Regions from separate parts of the Bradyrhizobium daqingense genome, predicted to be linked through region 2. Evidence: predicted binding sites of a transcription regulator. Region 2 holds the regulator's gene; each other region holds the start of a gene.

The links. Region 2 encodes PhoB, which activates phosphate uptake and scavenging genes when phosphate is short. Its sites were predicted from a motif close to TGTCATNNANCTGTCAT; they were not measured.
Region 1: phnF (phosphonate metabolism transcriptional regulator PhnF) is a predicted target of PhoB. The motif match lies at 2,644-2,660, and genes of this name have one in related genera.
Region 3: LPJ38_RS22630 (RNA degradosome polyphosphate kinase) is a predicted target of PhoB. The motif match lies at 1,335-1,351, and genes of this name have one in related genera.

What each region holds. Positions count from the first base shown of each region.
Region 1 covers NZ_CP088014.1:1,800,324-1,806,268, reverse strand. The annotation lists gene LPJ38_RS08475 (alpha-D-ribose 1-methylphosphonate 5-phosphate C-P-lyase PhnJ) at 1-406, opposite strand, end outside; gene LPJ38_RS08470 (carbon-phosphorus lyase complex subunit) at 403-1,506, opposite strand; gene phnH (phosphonate C-P lyase system protein PhnH) at 1,510-2,118, opposite strand; gene phnG (phosphonate C-P lyase system protein PhnG) at 2,123-2,587, opposite strand; gene phnF (phosphonate metabolism transcriptional regulator PhnF) at 2,695-3,423, shown strand; gene phnE (phosphonate ABC transporter, permease protein PhnE) at 3,548-4,363, opposite strand; gene phnE (phosphonate ABC transporter, permease protein PhnE) at 4,390-5,274, opposite strand; gene phnD (phosphonate ABC transporter substrate-binding protein) at 5,350-5,945, opposite strand, start outside.
Region 2 covers NZ_CP088014.1:437,117-443,061, forward strand. The annotation lists gene argF (ornithine carbamoyltransferase) at 1-704, opposite strand, end outside; gene LPJ38_RS02040 (aspartate aminotransferase family protein) at 704-1,912, opposite strand; gene LPJ38_RS02045 (GcrA family cell cycle regulator) at 2,382-2,894, shown strand; gene phoB (phosphate regulon transcriptional regulator PhoB) at 3,111-3,818, opposite strand; gene phoU (phosphate signaling complex protein PhoU) at 3,841-4,557, opposite strand; gene pstB (phosphate ABC transporter ATP-binding protein PstB) at 4,569-5,390, opposite strand; gene pstA (phosphate ABC transporter permease PstA) at 5,387-5,945, opposite strand, start outside.
Region 3 covers NZ_CP088014.1:4,803,195-4,809,139, reverse strand. The annotation lists gene LPJ38_RS22640 (CDP-alcohol phosphatidyltransferase family protein) at 1-508, shown strand, start outside; gene LPJ38_RS22635 (P-loop NTPase family protein) at 601-1,278, shown strand; gene LPJ38_RS22630 (RNA degradosome polyphosphate kinase) at 1,425-3,617, shown strand; gene ppx (exopolyphosphatase) at 3,633-5,135, shown strand; gene LPJ38_RS22620 (PepSY-associated TM helix domain-containing protein) at 5,140-5,945, opposite strand, start outside.

The sequences.
Region 1 (5,945 bases), 1.4 Mb from region 2:
GCGGCTCGAGGAAGCGCAAGGGCTCGGGGATCGGCACCTGATAGACCAGCACCTGATTCGCGTTCAGCTCCGCCTCGGGAATGCGGTGGCGGGTCTGGATCACGGTCGCATCATGGGTCGACGTGGTCGTGGCAACGCCGGCGGTTTTCGCAAAGAACTTGCGGATCGAGATCGCATTGGTGGTGTCGTCGGAGCCCTGGTCGATCACCTTCAGCACATCGTCAAGACCGAGGATCGCGGCCGTGACCTGCACGCCGCCGGTGCCCCAGCCATAGGGCATCGGCATCTCGCGGCTGGCGAACGGCACCTGATAGCCGGGGATCGCGATCGCTTTCAGGATCGCGCGGCGGATCATCCGCTTGGTCTGCTCGTCGAGATAAGCGAAATTATAGGCGGGCGCGTTCATTCCGCGGCCTCCTTCATGGCATCGGGCGTATTGGCTTCGGCAAATTCCTTCCGCAGCTTGCGCAGAAGACCCAGCTCGGACTGGAAGTCGACATAATGCGGCAGCTTGAGATGCTCGACGAAGCCGGTCGCCTGGACGTTGTCCGAATGGGACATCACGAATTCTTCATCCTGCGCGGGAGCGAGCGTCTCTTCACCGAGCTCGCGGGCACGCAACGCGCGGTCGACCAGCGCCATCGACATGGTCTTGCGCTCGCTCTGGCCGAAGGCGAGGCCATAGCCGCGGGTGAAGCACGGCGCTTCGGTCGCCGAGCCCTTGAACTGGTTGACCATCTGGCACTCGGTGAGCTCGATCGAACCGAGCGGGACGGCGAAGCCGACGTCTTCCGCGAAGAATTCGACCTCGACCTCGCCGAACCGGATCTCACCGGCGAATGGATGGTTGCGGCCATAGCCGCGCTGGGTGGAATAGCCCATCGCCAGCAGGAAGCCCTCGTCGCCGCGCGCGAGGTTCTGCAGGCGCAGGTCGCGATCCGCTGGAAAATTCAGCGGCTCGCGGGTGAGATCGCCAACGCTGGCGCCGTCCTCGGCCTCCGGCGATGATTCGATCAGCCCGTCGCGACCGAGAATATCAGTCACGCGCGGCGTGGCCGCGGTCGAGGCTTCGGCTGTCGCCGGCACCTCTGGCACAAAACCTTCCGCGAGCGAGGGATCGAGCAGGCGGTGGGTATAGTCGAAGGTCGGCCCGAGGATCTGGCCGCCGGGGATGTCCTTGAAGGTCGAGGACACCCGCCGCTGCACCCGCATCGCGCCGGTGTCGACCGGCTCGCTGGCGCCGAAGCGCGGCAGCGTGGCGCGGAAGGCGCGGACCAGGAAGATCGCCTCGATCAGATCGCCGCGCGCCTGTTTGATCGCGAGCGAAGCAAGCTCGCGGTCATAGAGCGAGCCTTCGCTCATGACGCGATCGACGGCAAGGCCGAGTTGCTCCGAGATCTGGTCGAGCGTTAATTCCGGAACGCTTTGGTCGCCGCGCCGCGCATGCGCGAGCAGGCGATGAGCGTTCTCGATGGCGCGCTCGCCACCCTTGACTGCGACATACATGGTTCAGCTTCCCTTGCTCGCGACGCGCGTGGTGCGGGGAATCGCGACCACCGCATCATCGGCGACCAGCACCAGGTCGATGCCGCGCGGAAACAGCGCTTCGTTGAAGCGCAGGCGCTCGAACAGATCGAACGGCTTGATCGACCCCTGCAGCGTCGCGACACCGTCGATGCCGGGGCCGCGCAGCTCGAAGCTGCGACCGGAATCCAGACGGTCGACCTGCAGGATCAACGTGGTCGAGCGATCCGGATATTCGTTGGTGCCGAGCGCGAAACGCTCGAGCGGCGGCAGCGCCGCGCCGTCACTGATCAGCGCGAAGCTCGCGATCGAGGTGTCCTGCACCACCGGTGCACCGGTGTGGAACTTGAGCCATTTCACCAATTCGGCGCTTTCCGCCATGCGCGCATCGAGCCAGAGCGGCGTGTCGTGATCGAACAGCGTCAGCGCGATCGCGGCGGCGCCGCGCATCATCGCCGCGGGCGCTCCCGCCATCGGCACGATGCGCTGGACCGAACCCGGCCGCGCCATCGCGTCCATCACCGAGCGAAAGGTCGACTGCGCCGACAACACCTTGTCGGCGAAACCCGGCGGCAGTTCCGCAATCGTGGTCATGATCTCACCCCTCACCGCGCACCATGGTGTAGAAATCAACCTTGGTCGCGGCGGTCTCGGCCGCGGCCTGTTCACGGCGAATCATAAGCTGCTCGCGCAACGGCGCGATTACGTCGCGCTCGACGACGGCGCCGAAATCACCGGATTGCACCAGCGCGTCGCAAAGCGCGATCAGCCGCGCCTTTTCACCGTCGCGGCCGAGCGTGTAGCCGAAGCCGACCTCGCCGCTGGCAAGCCGCACCGCAGCACGCGACACGGTGGCTTCACCGAGGTTGAACGGCGCACCGTCGCCGCCGATTCGGCCGCGCAGCATGACGAGACCGCTTTCGGGCGTCCGCAGATCCTGATGCTCCGGCAGGGCCAAGTTGCGGAGGCGGGCGGCGATCTCGCCCGCCTCCGCGTGCGCCAGCACGGCCATCGCGGCCTTGCGCTGGGCTTGTTGATTGTTGTGCAGGGTCACCTGATTCACCGAACTTGCCGCGTTCAAGTTGTCTATGATACTAGACAACTTCATACGGGAGCGCCATGACTGTTTCGTGACAAAGCCGTGATTTTCGGGCTAGGCTGACCAGCGATATGAGCATGCAAGACACTGCATCGTCGGGCGTGGCGTTGTGGCGCCTCGTCGCCGACGGCATCGAGCGCGGCATCGCCGACGGCCGCTTCGCCGCCGGGGACAAGCTGCCGGGCGAAGTGGAGATCGCGGAAACCTATCGCGTGAACCGCCACACCGTGCGGCGCGCGCTGGCGGCGCTGGCCGAGCGCGGCCTGGTGCGGGCCGAGCGTGGCAGCGGGACCTATGTCGAGGCCCAGAAGCTCGCCTATCCGCTGCGCTCGCGCACGCGCTTCTCCGAGATCGTCGGCGCGGAGGGACGCGAACCGCATGGCCGGCTGATCGAGGCGACCGACGATGTCGCGACGCGCGAACTCGCGCGGGAACTCGGCTTGAAATCCGGCGCGCCTTTGCTACGGATCGAGGCGATCCGCCTCGCCGACCGCACCCCGATCTGCGTCTCCACCACCTGGTTGTCAGCGGAGCGGTTTCCTGACGCGGGCGCCGTGTTCGCCGCGACGCGCTCCATGACCAAGCTGCTCGAACATTATGGTGTCCGCGACTACCGCCGCGGCGCGACCCGGATCACCGCCGGCATCGTCGACGCGACCGACGCCGCACGGCTGGATCTCGCGCTGGGCCGCCCGATCCTCGTGGTCGATGCGACCGACCACGATCTCGACGGCAAGCCACTGGTGACCAAGCACTCGCGCTTCGCGGCGGAGCGGGTGGAATTTCTCGTGGAGTCGTAGGGGATTCTATCCACGACACCGGAGCCGCAGGGTGGGCAAAGGCGCGACAGCGCCGTGCCCACGATCATTGTCGATCGCAAAGTGGTGGGCACGCTGCGCTTTGCCCACCCTACGGCACCGTCGATCACGCCACCGCGCGCCGCCCGATGATCGCAAAGCGCAGCTTGCCCGAGATGAAATCGATCGCGGCGACCGCGACCAGGATCATCAGGATCAGGAACGATACCTTCTGCCATTCCAGCACGCGGATCTGCTCGGCGAGCTGCAGGCCGATGCCGCCAGCACCGACGATGCCGATGATGGTGGCCGAGCGGGTGTTGGATTCGATGAAATAGAGCACCTGGCCTGCGATCACGGGCAGGACCTGCGGCAAAAGGCCGAAGCGGATCTCGTGCAGCGCGCTGCCGCCGGAGGCGCGGATGCCTTCGACCTGCTTCTGGTCGGCGCCTTCGATCGCTTCCGAGAACAGCTTGCCGAACGCGCCGAAATCCGCGACCGCGATGGCGAGCACGCCGGCGAACGGGCCGAGCCCGACCACGTTGATCCAGACCAGCGCCCAGATCAGCGTGTCGACGCCGCGGATCGAATCGAGGACACGGCGGACCGGGAAGCGCAGGATGTTCGACGCCACCACGTTGCGCGCGGCGAGCAGACTGACGGGGAGCGCGAAGATGGCCGCAAGCGTGGTGCCGAGCAGCGCGATCGACAGCGTCTCGCCCAGCGCCTTCAGATAGACCGGCAGCGAGGAGCCGGGATCCGGCGGGATCATCATCAGGCCGATCCAGCCAAGCTGGCTGAGACCGGCGAAGAAGCGTGACGGCGAGAAGTCGAGATCGACGAGGCCGTAGATGAGAATCGCGAACGCCGCCACGATCATCGCAGGCGTCGCCAGCCGCGCCGAGGCGGGCCGGTCGAACACATCAGGGTAGCGCGCACGCATCTCTCGCGTGTCGATCTCCTGCTTCGTCACGCCCGCGCCTCCTTGCCGAACAGGCGGCCGCGCAGCCAGCCGGTGGTGATGTCGATGACGAAGACGGTGACGATGATGGTGAGCAGGATCGCGCTGACGTCGGAGTAGTAGAATTTGCGGATCGCGACGACGAGCTCCTGGCCGATGCCGCCGGCACCGACGAAGCCCATCACCGAGGCCTCGCGGACATTGATCTCGAAGCGCAGCAGCGCATAACTGGCATAGCCCGCAGTCACCTGCGGCACGACGGCGAAGCGCATGCAGGAGAGCCAGCTCGCGCCGGTGGAGCGGATGCCCTCGACCGGCTTCATGTCGGCATTCTCGACGATCTCCGAGAACAACTTGCCGAGCGCGCCGGTGGAGTGGATGGCGATCGCGAGCACGCCCGCCATCGGACCGAGCCCGAAGGCGATGACGAAGACGAGCGCGAAGACGATGCCGGGAACGGTGCGGGCGAATTCGAGCAGGCGCCGCACGACGAAGCGCAGCCAGGGCGCGGGCGAGGTGTTCTCGGCCGCGAAGAAGTTCAGGACGAAGGCGAAGGTGGCGCCGATCAGCGTGCCGACATAGGAGATCAGCAGCGTCTCGGCGAGCATCTTCAGCCATTTGCGCCAGCCCCACAGCCACTCGCCGACATCGGTCCAGACGCGCTGGCCGCTGTCGAGCGTGAGGATGCGGTCGAAATAGCTGACGAAATTGCCGAAATAGGTGAACAGCGTGCGCAGATTCACCTCGGCGCCGACCGCGGCGAGAAGGAGCGCCGCGGCAAAGACCACTGTTCCCAGAAAGAGGCGCCATCGCCTGCGCGCGACCGCCTGACGATAGGCCGCGTTGAGCACGGCGAGCTGCTGCTCGGGAAGGATCGAAACCGCGACGGTCATCTTGTCAGGAACTGGCCCGTAAAAAAGAGAAAGAGCCGGGTCCATCGACCCGGCTCCAGTTGCATCGTCCTGAGATCAGGACGCCTTCTTCTTGCGTAGCGCGTCGACGAACTTGATCAGCTCGATCGTGCCGTCCCAGTCCTTGGTCGTGGCGGCATGAAAGCCCTTCTTCTGGCCGTCGGAGAGACGGTCGAACGCGGCCTTGTCCTTGGCCGGCGCATCGAAGAACGCTTTGGCGATGGCAGCTTTGGCGTCATCGGGCAGGTCGGAATTATAGGCATAGGGTCCGTTGATGATCGGCGCCGATTTGTGGACGATGCGGAAATCGTCCTTCTTCATCGGCGAGCCGTCGGCATTCTTCAGCATGCCCTTGGTCAGCATCTGCGCCAGCGTGGAATCGTTGTCGCTGGTCCATTGGTTGGCGGCGACGTCGACCGTGCCCTGCGCCAGGGCCAGCATCGCGTTCTCGTGGCTGCCGGTGAAGACGACCTTGCTGAAATAGGTGTCGGCGTCGTGGATGCCCAATTTGTCGAGCTCGAAGCGCGGCACGTTGTTGCCCGAGGTCGAGTTCGGGTCGACGAGGCCGAGGTTCTTGCCCTTGAGGTCGTCGATCTTCTTGTAGGCGCTGCCTGCCTTGACGAAGAACACCGAGTAATAACCGGTCGAGCCGT
Region 2 (5,945 bases):
TCGCCTTCCTTGTCGCCCATCGACACCCAGGTGTCGGTGACGACGCAGTCGGCGCCCTTCACGGCGGCCTCGGGATCGGTGCCGAGCACGATCGGCGCGTTGGTCGCCTTGATCCAGTCGCGCATCACCTTCTTAGGTGCGAGCTCCGGCGGCGTCGCGACATTGAGCTGGAACTTGAAGCGTTCGGCGGCATGCGCCCAGGACGCGAGCACGTTGTTGTCGTCGCCGGTCCAGGCCACCGTCTTGCCCTCGATCGGACCGCGATGCTCCTCGTAAGTCATGAGGTCGGCCATCACCTGGCAGGGATGCGAGCGCCGCGTCAGGCCGTTGATGACGGGCACGGTCGCATAGGCGGCAAGCTCCAGCAGCGCCTCGTGATTGAGGATGCGGATCATGATGGCGTCGACATAGCGCGACAGCACGCGCGCGGTGTCGGCGATGGTCTCGCCGCGGCCGAGCTGCATCTCGGCGCCGGTGAGCATGATGGGCTCACCGCCGAGCTGGCGCATGGCCACGTCGAACGACACCCGCGTCCGCGTCGAAGGACGCTCGAAGATCATCGCCAGCGTCTTGCCTTCGAGCGGCCTGACCGGCTGATGCGCCTTCTGCTTCGCCTTCATGGCGGAGGATGCGGCGAGCATGCGCTTGAGCTCCGACAACGGGAGCTCATTGATGTCGAGGAAGTGTTTCGGCGACTTGCTCATCAGCTTGCCACCCGCTTGGACTGACTGGACGAGATCGCAGCGCAGGCACGCTCCAGCCGCCCGACGCTGTCCTCGATCTCGGCTTCGGTGACGATCAGAGGCGGCAGGAAGCGCACGACATTGTCGCCGGCACCGACCGTAAGCAGCCTTTCGTTGCGCAAGGCGGCCACGAGATCAGCCGAAGGCGCCACCGCCTTGATGCCGATCAGCAAACCTTCGCCACGGACTTCACTGACGATGTCAGGGTGGCGGTCGATCACGGAGGCGAGCTTCTGCTTGAGCAGCAGCGACATCTTCTGCACGTGATCGAAGAAGCCGGGCTTGAGCATGACGTCGAGCACGGCATTCGCAGCGGAGATCGCGAGCGGATTGCCGCCGAAGGTCGAACCGTGCGAGCCGGGCCCCATGCCGGCAGCCGCCTCCGCGGTCGCCAGCACCGCGCCGATCGGGAAGCCGCCGCCGAGCGCCTTGGCCAGCGACATCACGTCGGGGGTGACGCCGGTGCGCCGGTGCGCGAAGAGATCGCCGGTGCGGCCCATGCCGGTCTGCACCTCGTCGAAGGCGAGCAGCAGGCCCTTCTCGTCGCAGAGCTGGCGCAGCGCCTTGAGAAAGGCGGGCGTCGACGAGCGCACGCCGCCCTCGCCCTGGATCGGCTCGATCAGGATGCCGGCGGTCTGCGGGCCGATCGCCTTCTTCACGGCCTCGAGGTCGCCATGCGGGACCTGGTCGAAACCGTCCATCGGCGGACCGAAACCTTCGAGATATTTTGCAGATCCCGTCGCGGCCAGCGTCGCCAGCGTGCGGCCGTGGAAGGCACCTTCGAAGGTGATGATGCGATAGCGTTCCGGATGGCCCTTGGAGAAGTGATGATGGCGGACCAGCTTGATCACGCCCTCCAGCGCCTCGGCGCCGGAATTGCAGAAGAATACGAAGTCCGCGAAGCTCTCGTTGCACAGTCGCGCGGCGAGCTTCTCGCCATCCGGGCTCTGGAACAGGTTCGACATGTGCCAGAGCTTCGTCGACTGCTCCTGCAAGGCCTTGACCAGCGCCGGATGGCAATGGCCAAGCGCGTTCACCGCAACGCCCGAGGTGAAATCGAGATAGCGATCGCCATTGGTCGCGATCAGCCAGCAGCCTTCGCCGCGCTCGAAACCAAGCTCGGCCCTGGCGAAAACGGGAAGCAGATGCGGCGCGGCGCTGTTGGTCATGACCATCACTTGGATGTTGCATTTGAATGTTGAGACCTGCCTGGCATGCCTTGCGCAGCGCACCATTGACCGGTCCGGAAAAACGAAACGTGCCGCCTTTTAAGGGCGGCACGCGCCACTATCTTATGCCTGGCAAGACGGGTGTCAATGCCGCCCGGAAAGCCCCGCGAAACGCTGATTCCGTAGTCTTGCGGTGCCGATTTTGCGGGGTTTTCACCACGGAACATGTGGAAGCGAGTCGGCGGACTCTTGCGCGGGAGTCACGCCATATTGTAGCGTTTGGCCTGTCAGATACGACATCTCGTGCAGCGGTTCTGATCCCAAGAGTCCTCATGTACCGGCGTAAACGTTCGGGCGCTCGTCACGCGCCCGGCGAGCCTTAAGGGATTCTGGCGGCACGGGTTTTCAAGGCTTAGGCATTCGCTGTGAGGCTCCAGGATGGTTGGCCGGCAGCGAGGGAAAGGGTGCAATGACGGTTTTGACCTGGTCCGATGATCGCGTCGAGCAGCTGAAAAAGCTCTGGGAGGCCGGACTTTCGGCCAGCCAGATCGCGGCTGAACTCGGCAATGTGACCCGCAATGCCGTGATCGGCAAAGTGCACAGGCTCGGCCTGTCCGGCCGCGCCAAGAGTCCGTCTTCGGCCGCGCCCCGGCCGCGCAAGGCGCGCCCGGCGCAGCACATGATGCGGGTGACCCGCCCGATCTCGCGTGGCAACACCGCGCTGGCGCAGGCCTTCGATGTCGAGGTCGAGGCAGAGCCCGTCACCTACGACAACGTGGTGCCGATGAGCCAGCGGCTGTCGCTGCTGGAATTGAACGAGGCGACCTGCCACTGGCCGGTCGGCGATCCCTCGAGCCCGGATTTCTTCTTCTGCGGCGGCAAGGCGCTCTCCGGCCTGCCCTACTGCGCCCAGCACTCGCGCGTCGCCTATCAGCCCGCAGCGGATCGCCGACGCGCACCGGCCAAGCCGAGCACGCGGTAAGATTTTTCTGAGATCAAACGGAGCCGTCACACGTGACGGCTCTACAAACTCCGCCGTCGTCCCGGCGAAGGCCGGGACCCATGCTCCCAGCACTCAATTGTTGTGCGAAGAGGTCACTCCGAGTCTTCGCCAAACCACTTCCTGTGGTTATGGGTCCCGGCCTTCGCCGGGACGACGTCGGAAAATGTGGCGGCAGCCTGCCAGCCAAATTGCAACTTACGTCTGCTCCGCCTTCGCAAACCGATCGTCGAGCGCATAGCCGGCGCCGCGGACGGTGCGGATGGGGTCCTGCTCACGGCCGAGATTGAGCAGCTTGCGCAGGCGGCCGATATGGACGTCGACGGTGCGTTCGTCGATGTAGATGTCGCGGCCCCAGACGCTGTCGAGCAGTTGCTCGCGCGAGAACACGCGGCCGGGATGCTCCAGGAAGAACTCCAGCAAGCGATATTCGGTCGGGCCGAGATCGATCGGCCGGCCCGAGCGCGCCACGCGGCGCTTGTCGCGGTCGAGCTCGATGTCGCCATAGGCGAGCACGGTGGCGAGCCGCTCCGGGCTTGCCCGCCGCAGAAGGCCCTTCACGCGCGCCAGCAGCTCCGGCACCGAGAACGGCTTGACGATGTAATCGTCGGCGCCGGTCGCAAGACCCCGCACCCGCTCGCTCTCCTCACCCCTCGCGGTGAGCATGATGATCGGCAGCTGCTTGGTCTCGGGACGGGTGCGCAGACGCCGGCACAGCTCGATGCCTGACAGCCCCGGCAGCATCCAGTCGAGCACGATCAGATCGGGGATGTGTTCCTTGAGGCGGGTGTCGGCGTCGTCGCCGCGCATCACCGTCTCCACGTCATAGCCGTCGCCTTCGAGGTTGTAGCGCAGAAGCTCGGTGAGAGCTTCTTCGTCTTCAACCACCATAATGCGTGCGCCCATGTGGTCGTCGCTCCTTAAGTCGTCAGGTATTCGGGACCGTCGTGGCGAAGGTCGTCATGTCGCCCTTCGGCCGCTTGTCGGTGATCGCCTGACCCTCGATCATGTAGAACACGGTCTCGGCGATGTTGGTGGCGTGGTCGCCGATCCGCTCGATGTTCTTGGCGCAGAACATCAGGTGGATGCAGAACGAGATGTTGCGCGGATCCTCCATCATGTAGGTGAGGAGCTCGCGGAACAGCGAGGTGCAGATGGCGTCGACCTCCTCGTCGCCCTTCCACACCGCCATCGCCGCCGGCAGATCATGCGCGGCATAGGCGTCCAGCACCGACTTGACCTGCTGCTGCACGAGGTCGGTCATGTGCTCAAGGCCCCGGAACAGCTTCAGCGGATGGAAGTCCGCATCGAGCGCAGCGACGCGCTTGCCCATGTTCTTGGCGAGGTCGCCGATGCGCTCGAGATCGGTCGCGACGCGCATGGCGCCGACGATCTCGCGCAGGTCGACCGCCATCGGCTGGCGGCGGGCGATGGTGAGCACGGCGCGCTCCTCGATGCGCTTCTGCAGCGCGTCGAGCTCGGCGTCGATGGTGACGACGCGCTGGCCGAGCGCGACGTCGCGGCGGATCAGCGCGTCGACGGAATCGACGATCATGCGCTCGGCGATGCCCCCCATCTCGGCGACCAGACGCGTGAGCTCCTGGAGGTCGGTGTCGAAGGCCTTTGCGGTATGTTCAGAACCCATGTCCCGTCTCCTCAGCCGAACCGGCCGGTGATGTAATCCTGCGTGCGCCGGTCGCTCGGCGACGTGAAGATCTTGCTGGTGTCGTCGAACTCGATCAGCTCGCCGAGATACATGAAGGCGGTCTTGTCGGAGACGCGGGCCGCCTGCTGCATATTATGGGTGACGATCGCGATCGTGTAATTTTCGGACAGTTCCTGGATCAGCTCCTCGACCTTGGCGGTCGAGATCGGATCGAGCGCCGAGCAGGGCTCGTCGAATAGGATCACCTCGGGCCGCACCGCGACGGTGCGCGCGATGCAGAGACGCTGCTGCTGGCCGCCGGAGAGCGACAGGCCGGAGGCGTTGAGCTTGTCCTTGACCTCGTTCCACAACGCGCCGCCGCGAAGCGCCTTCTCGACGCGGCCGTCCATCTCGGATTTCGAGATCTTCTCGTAGAGGCGGATGCCGAAGGCGATGTTCTCGTAGATCGTCATCGGGAACGGCGTCGGCTTCTGGAACACCATGCCGACGCGAGCGCGCAGCAAATTGAGGTCGAGCTTGGGATCGAGGATGTTGGTCTGATCCAGCAACAGCTGGCCGGTGGCGCGCTGGCCCGGATAAAGATCGTACATCCGATTGAAGATGCGCAGCAGGGTCGACTTGCCGCAGCCCGACGGGCCGATGAAGGCCGTGACACGGTTGGTGCCGAGCGCCAGATTGATGTTCTTCAGCGCGTGGTGCTCACCGTAGTAGAAGTTCAGATTGCGCGCGGTGACCTTGGCGGGCGCCTCGGGCAGCGGCTGCGAGCCGGGGTGAACGGTCGGCGCACTCATGGAAACAGACATTTCACTCATTTTGCAGTCCTCTCGGCGCCAAGGATGCGCGCGCCAATGTTCAGGGCAAGCACAGTCAGGGTGATGAGCAACGCGCCGCTCCAGGCGAGTTGCTTCCAATATTCGTAGGGGCTCTGCACGAAGTTGTTGATGGTCACCGGCAGGTTGGCCATCGTCTTGTTCAGGCCGAGGCTGAAGAACTGGTTCGACAGCGCCGTGAACAGCAGCGGCGCGGTCTCGCCCGCGACGCGGGCAGTCGCCAGCAGCACGCCGGTGATGAGGCCGGAGCGCGCGGCGCGATAGGCGATGCGCTTGATCACCAGCGACCGCGGCAGACCGAGCGCGGAGGCCGCCTCGCGCAGCGGGTTCGGCACCAGCAGCAGCATGTCTTCGGTGGTGCGCACCACGACCGGGATTACGATCACGGCGAGCGCCAGCGCGCCGGCGATGGCCGAGAAGCCACGCATCGGCACCACCACCGCGCCGTAGATGAACAGGCCGATGATGATCGAGGGCGCCGACAGGAGAATGTCGTTGATGAAGCGGATCACCGAGGTCAGCTTGTCGTTGCGGCCG
Region 3 (5,945 bases), 3.6 Mb from region 2:
CATGCTGGTCCCGATCATCGTCTGGGCCATCGTGTCGAGCCAAATGGAGGTGGCGTTTGCCGTCTTCCTGGTCGCCGGCATCAGCGATGCCGTCGACGGCTTCCTGGCCAAGCGCTTCAACATGACGAGCGAGCTCGGCGCCCTGCTCGATCCGCTCGCGGACAAGGCGCTGCTGGTCTCGATCTACATGGCGCTCGGTATCTGGGGCGCGATCCCGCGCTGGATCGTGATCCTGGTGGTCTCGCGCGACATCATGATCGTCGCCGCGGTGATCGTATCCTGGCTGTTCGACCGGCCGGTCGAGATGAAGCCGTCGATGGTGTCTAAGCTCAACACCGTCGCCCAGGTGGCGTTCGCGGCCCTGGTGCTGGCGGCGCTTGCTTTCGGCTTCAAGCCGGCCCCCTATGATATGATCCTGATGGGTCTCGTCACGATCTTCACGCTCTCCTCCGTGTCGCTCTATCTCGTCGAGTGGCTGCGGCACATGAGCACGATCGAGGCCAAATGAGCTGCGAAGCGGCCCCGCAAAAGGCCAACTCGCGCCCAATAGGATCGAATCTTCAAGCTGAAGCCGGCGCGCCGGCATGGAGCAAAGCAAGCGTGGCAGGCCGCGTTCACCCCCGACAATTGGCGTTTTCGCTGCCGCACGCGGAAAGCCTCAGCCGGGACAATTTCCTGGAAGGCCCGGCCAACACGGCCGGGCTGGGCCTGATCGACAGCTGGCCGGAATGGCCCAACCGGATCATGTGGCTGGCCGGCCCCGAGGGAAGCGGCAAGAGCCACCTTGCCGCGATCTGGGCCGAAGAGGCCGGCGCACGCTCGACCATGGCCAATGCGCTGACTGCCGCTTCTGTCCCGGGTGCGCTCGCCACCGGAGCGCTGGTGGTCGAGGATCTCGAGGCGAAGGCGTTCGACGAGCGCGCCCTCTTCCATCTGATGAACCTCGCCCGCGAGGACGGCGCCTACGTCCTCTTCACAGGGCGCGAGGTCCCGGCCTCGCTCGCGATCGAGCTGCGCGACCTGCGCTCGCGTCTGCGAGCCGTGCCTGTTGTCGCGCTGCTGCCGCCCGACGACCAGCTGTTCCGTGGCCTGATCGTCAAATTCTGCGCCGACCGGCAGCTCACCGTGGACGAGAGCGTCGTCAGCTACCTCGCCACCCGGCTGGAGCGATCGTCGGCGGCCGCCCGGCGAGCCGTGGAGCTGCTCGACAGCGAGGCCCTGCGGCTCGGCCGCCCCGTCACCCGGGCCCTGGCCGCCGAGCTGCTTCGCGACGCCTGACCGGCTGGCGCTGGGTCACCAAGGCCGCTTGACGCGGCACAGCGGCGGAACATCAATGTCATCGAAACGTCATCGCTCTAACACATGCTCCGGCCGGTTTTGCGCATAAGTCGCAAAGTGAGGCGAACTGGATGGACCGACTTCTGATGGATTCCGCGCAAGCTGTTGAAACAAAAGAAAAACCCCAGGAACCTGAGGGCCTGCCGGCGATCGCGTCCAGCCCCGAGCGATTCATCAACCGCGAGCTCTCCTGGCTGCATTTCAACCGCCGCGTCCTGGAGGAATCGGTCAATCCCAGCCACCCCCTGCTGGAACGCGTGCGATTCCTGTCGATTTCGGCGAATAACCTCGACGAATTCTTCATGGTCCGCGTCGCCGGCATCAAGGCCCAGGTGCGCGAGGGCATTGCCGAACGCAGCCCCGATGGCCTGACGCCCTCCGAACAACTCGCTCTGATCAATCGCACCGTCTCCGAGCTTGCCTCCGACCAGCAGGCGATCTGGCGCGATCTGCGCGGCACGCTCGCCGAGGTCGGTATCGTGCTGGTCGAAGGCAAGGAGGTCACGAAGGCGGAACGAGCCTGGATCGAGGATTATTTCCTCAACAACGTGTTCCCGCTGCTGACGCCACTCGCAATCGATCCGGCCCACCCCTTCCCGTTCATTCCGAGCCTCGGCTTCACCATCGCGCTCCAGCTCACCCGTGCCGCCGATGGCAGGCAGATGAACGCGCTGATCCGCATGCCCGGCAAGATCGACCGCTTCATCCGCCTGCCCGCCGAGGGCAAGGCCGTCCGGCTGATCTCGCTGGAGCAGGCGACCGCCCTGTTCATCAACCGCCTGTTCCCCGGCTACAATCTGCGCGGCCAGGGTGCTTTCCGCATCATCCGCGACTCCGAGCTCGAAATCGAGGAAGAGGCGGAAGACCTCGTCCGCTTGTTCGAGACAGCACTGAAGCGGCGGCGCCGCGGGTCGGTGATCCGGCTCGAGATCGACGCCAAGATGCCGGAGGAGCTGCGCAGCTTCGTCCAGCATGCGCTGTCGGCCGCCGACGACGAGGTATTCTTGGTCGACGGCGTGCAGGCGATGAACGAGCTCTCGCAGCTCACGCGCCTCGACCGTCCGGACCTCGAATTCACGCCTTACGTGCCGCGTCACCCCGAGCGCGTGCGCGAGCACGGCGGCGACATCTTTGCCGCGATCCGGCAGAAGGACCTCGTCGTCCACCACCCCTACGAGTCCTTCGACGTGGTGGTGCAGTTCCTGCAACAGGCAGCACGCGACCCCGACGTCGTCGCGATCAAGCAGACGCTCTATCGCACCTCCAACAACTCGCCGATCGTGCGCACGCTTGCGGAGGCCGCCGAAGCCGGCAAGTCCGTCACCGCGCTGATTGAGCTGAAGGCGCGCTTCGACGAAGAAGCCAACATCCGCTGGGCGCGCGACCTCGAACGTGCCGGCGTGCAGGTCGTCTACGGCTTCCTCGAATTGAAGACGCACGCGAAGCTCTCGATGGTAGTGCGCCGTGAAGGCGGCAACCTCACGACCTACGTCCATACCGGCACCGGCAACTATCATCCGGTCACAGCGCGCATCTACACCGACCTCTCCTACTTCACCTCGGATCCGACCATCGGCCGCGACGCAGCGCGTGTGTTCAACTTCATCACCGGCTATGCCGCGCCGAGTGACCTGGAGAAGATGGCGGTATCGCCACTGACCCTGCGCAAGCGCATCATCGAGCACATCCAGGGCGAGACCGCGCATGCGCGGCACGGCCGGCACGGCGCGGTCTGGATGAAGATGAATGCGCTGGTCGACCCCGACATCATCGACGCGCTCTACGAGGCTTCGCAGGCCGGCGTTCAGGTCGAGCTCGTGGTACGCGGCATCTGCTGCCTCAGGCCGGGAATTCCCGGCCTGTCGGAGAACATCCGCGTCAAATCGATCATCGGACGCTTCCTGGAACACGGGCGAATCTATTGCTTCGGCATGGGTCAGGGCCTGCCGAGCGCAAAAGCGGCTGTGTATATCTCCTCGGCCGACATGATGCCGCGCAACCTCGACCGCCGCGTCGAGGTGCTGTGTCCGCTGCAAAATCCCACGGTGCATCAGCAGGTTCTCGAACAGATCATGGTCGCGAACCTGAAGGACAATGAGCAGAGCTGGCAATTGTTGCCGGACGGGTCCTCAACGCGTATGAAGGCCGCGAAGGGCGACGAGCCTTTCAACGTCCACAACTACTTCATGACGAATCCGAGTCTGTCTGGCCGTGGAAAGTCGCTCAAGGAATCCTCGCCGCGCCGTCTCACGCGTCGTAACGAACGCCATCAATCCTGATTCCGGATTTGCGACGTGAAGCGACCGCGCAAGCGCGCCGCGAGCGTCGCGGTCATCGACATCGGTTCCAACTCGGTCCGTCTCGTCGTCTACGAGGCGCTGGCGCGCAGCCTCATTCCGATCTTCAACGAGAAGACGCTGTGCGGCCTCGGGCGTGAGGTGCAGAGCACGGGCCTGCTCGCGCCTGACGCCGTCGACAAGGCGCTCACCTCGCTGAAGCGTTTCCGCGCGCTCTGCCGCGTGATGCAGGTCGGGCGCGTGTTCGCGATTGCGACGGCCGCCTGCCGCGACGCCTCCAACGGCCCTGACTTCATCGCCAAGGCCGAGCGCATCTGCGCCGTGAAGATCGAGATTCTGTCGGGCCCGCGCGAGGCACGGCTGTCGGCGCTCGGCGTGATCTCCGGTATCCATCATCCCGACGGCATCGTCGGCGATCTCGGCGGCGGCTCGCTCGAGCTGATCGACGTACGCAGGAACAGCGTGCGCAGCGGCGTGACGCTGCCGCTCGGCGGGCTCGCGCTCCAGGACCTCGCGCACAAATCGCTCAAGCGCGCCGACCGCATCGTCCGCGAGGCGATCGACGGGGTGCCGCAGCTCGCCGCGGGCCGCGGCCGTATCTTCTACGCCGTCGGCGGCACCTGGCGCGCGCTCGCGCGCATCCACATCATCCAGAGCGGCTATCCGCTCCAGGTCATGCACGGCTACTCCATTCCTGCGGCTGAAGCGCTGGACTTTTCGCGCCGTCTCCGCCGCCTCGCGGCCGCCGACATGCTGGCCGACATCGAGATCGTCGCCGATGCGCGCCGCCCGCTCCTCACCTATGCCGCCCTGGTTCTCGAGCACATCATCCGCGTGGCGAAGCCGAAGACCATCGTGTTCTCCACCTTCGGCGTGCGCGAGGGCCTGTTACACGAGAAGCTGTCGGAGACCGAGCGCAACAAGGACGGGCTGATCTGCGCCGCGGAGGAGCTCAATCAATTGCTGTCGCGCTCGGCCAAGCATGCCCGCGAGCTGATCTCCTGGACCGATCGCCTTGCGCGCGTCGTGAAGCTGCGCGAAACCGAAGAGGACCGCCGCCTGCGTCACGCCGCATGCCTGCTCTCCGACATCGGCTGGCGCGTGCACCCCGACCACCGCGGCGAGCAGACGCTGAGCCTTGTCGTCAACGGCAATTTCGGCGCGATCACCCACACCGAGCGCGCCTTCGTCGGCCTGTCCGTGTTCTATCGCTATGCCGGCCTGAGCGAGGAGAACCAGCCGCCGGCCACCATGCAGGGCCTGCTGACGCCTGCACAGCTCGAGCGCGCCCGCCTCCTGGGAGCAGCGTTCCGCGTCGCGCACCTGGTCTCGGCGGCGCGGCCTGGCGTGCTGCCGGCCACGCATTTCCGCAGCCAGGGCCGTAAGCTGATGCTGGTGTTCGAGCATCGCCTCGGCGATCTCGTCGCCGACCGCGTCGGCAGCCGCTTCCGCCAGCTCGCCCGCCTGATTGGCCGCGCCGGTTCGATCGTGAGGCGGTGATCCCTCAGCCGGGCCGCAACTTCGCGGGCCGTCTCTTGAGCCACATCATCGCGCCGCTGACGAAGAGGACGAGCGGCGCGAACCCGGCTGCGAACACCAGCAGGCGCCCTGCAAATCCGAACGTCGCGCCGTTGTGCAGCCAGAGCTGCTCGGCCAGATAGCGCTCCCCCATCGACATGGTACCCGGCGTGCGGTCGTGCACCACCCCACCGCTCCACGGATCGAGCCAGATCGCCCCACGCGACCGCACGGCAGGATCAGCCCCATCAGGACGGAACTGCACCCGCCACGTGTTGCGCGTTGCGGTCGGCGGATTGAGCATCGCAACGGTGCTGCCGCCCGGCCTGGCCTCCTGCGCGCGTCGCATGATCGCATCAGGTGAGAGCAGCGACGTCCCGGCCGGAGGCGGCATTTCGACCTTTGGCGAGCGATCAGGCGTCGGCTGCGACACGAGGCCGACGATGGGACGCACGACGTCGGGAAAAACGATGCCGATGCCGGTGATCGAGATCAGCAAGAGCACGGACAGCGCCCAAAAGCCGGCCGCACTGTGAAGGTCCAGAACAAATCGAAGCAGCGAGACATTCTTGCGCACCGAGACCGATCGCCAGAATCGTCGCGGCTTCGGCCACCACAGGAAGAGGCCTGAGACCGCCAAACCCAGCAGCACGAATCCGGCGACGCCGACCAGTTCCTTGCCCCAGAACTCATAGAGCAACAGCGTGAAGTGGAGACGATAGACCTTGAGCGCGAATGCGTTGGCGTAGTCACGCCGCCCGAGCACCTTCCCGTTCGAAGGATCGACCATGG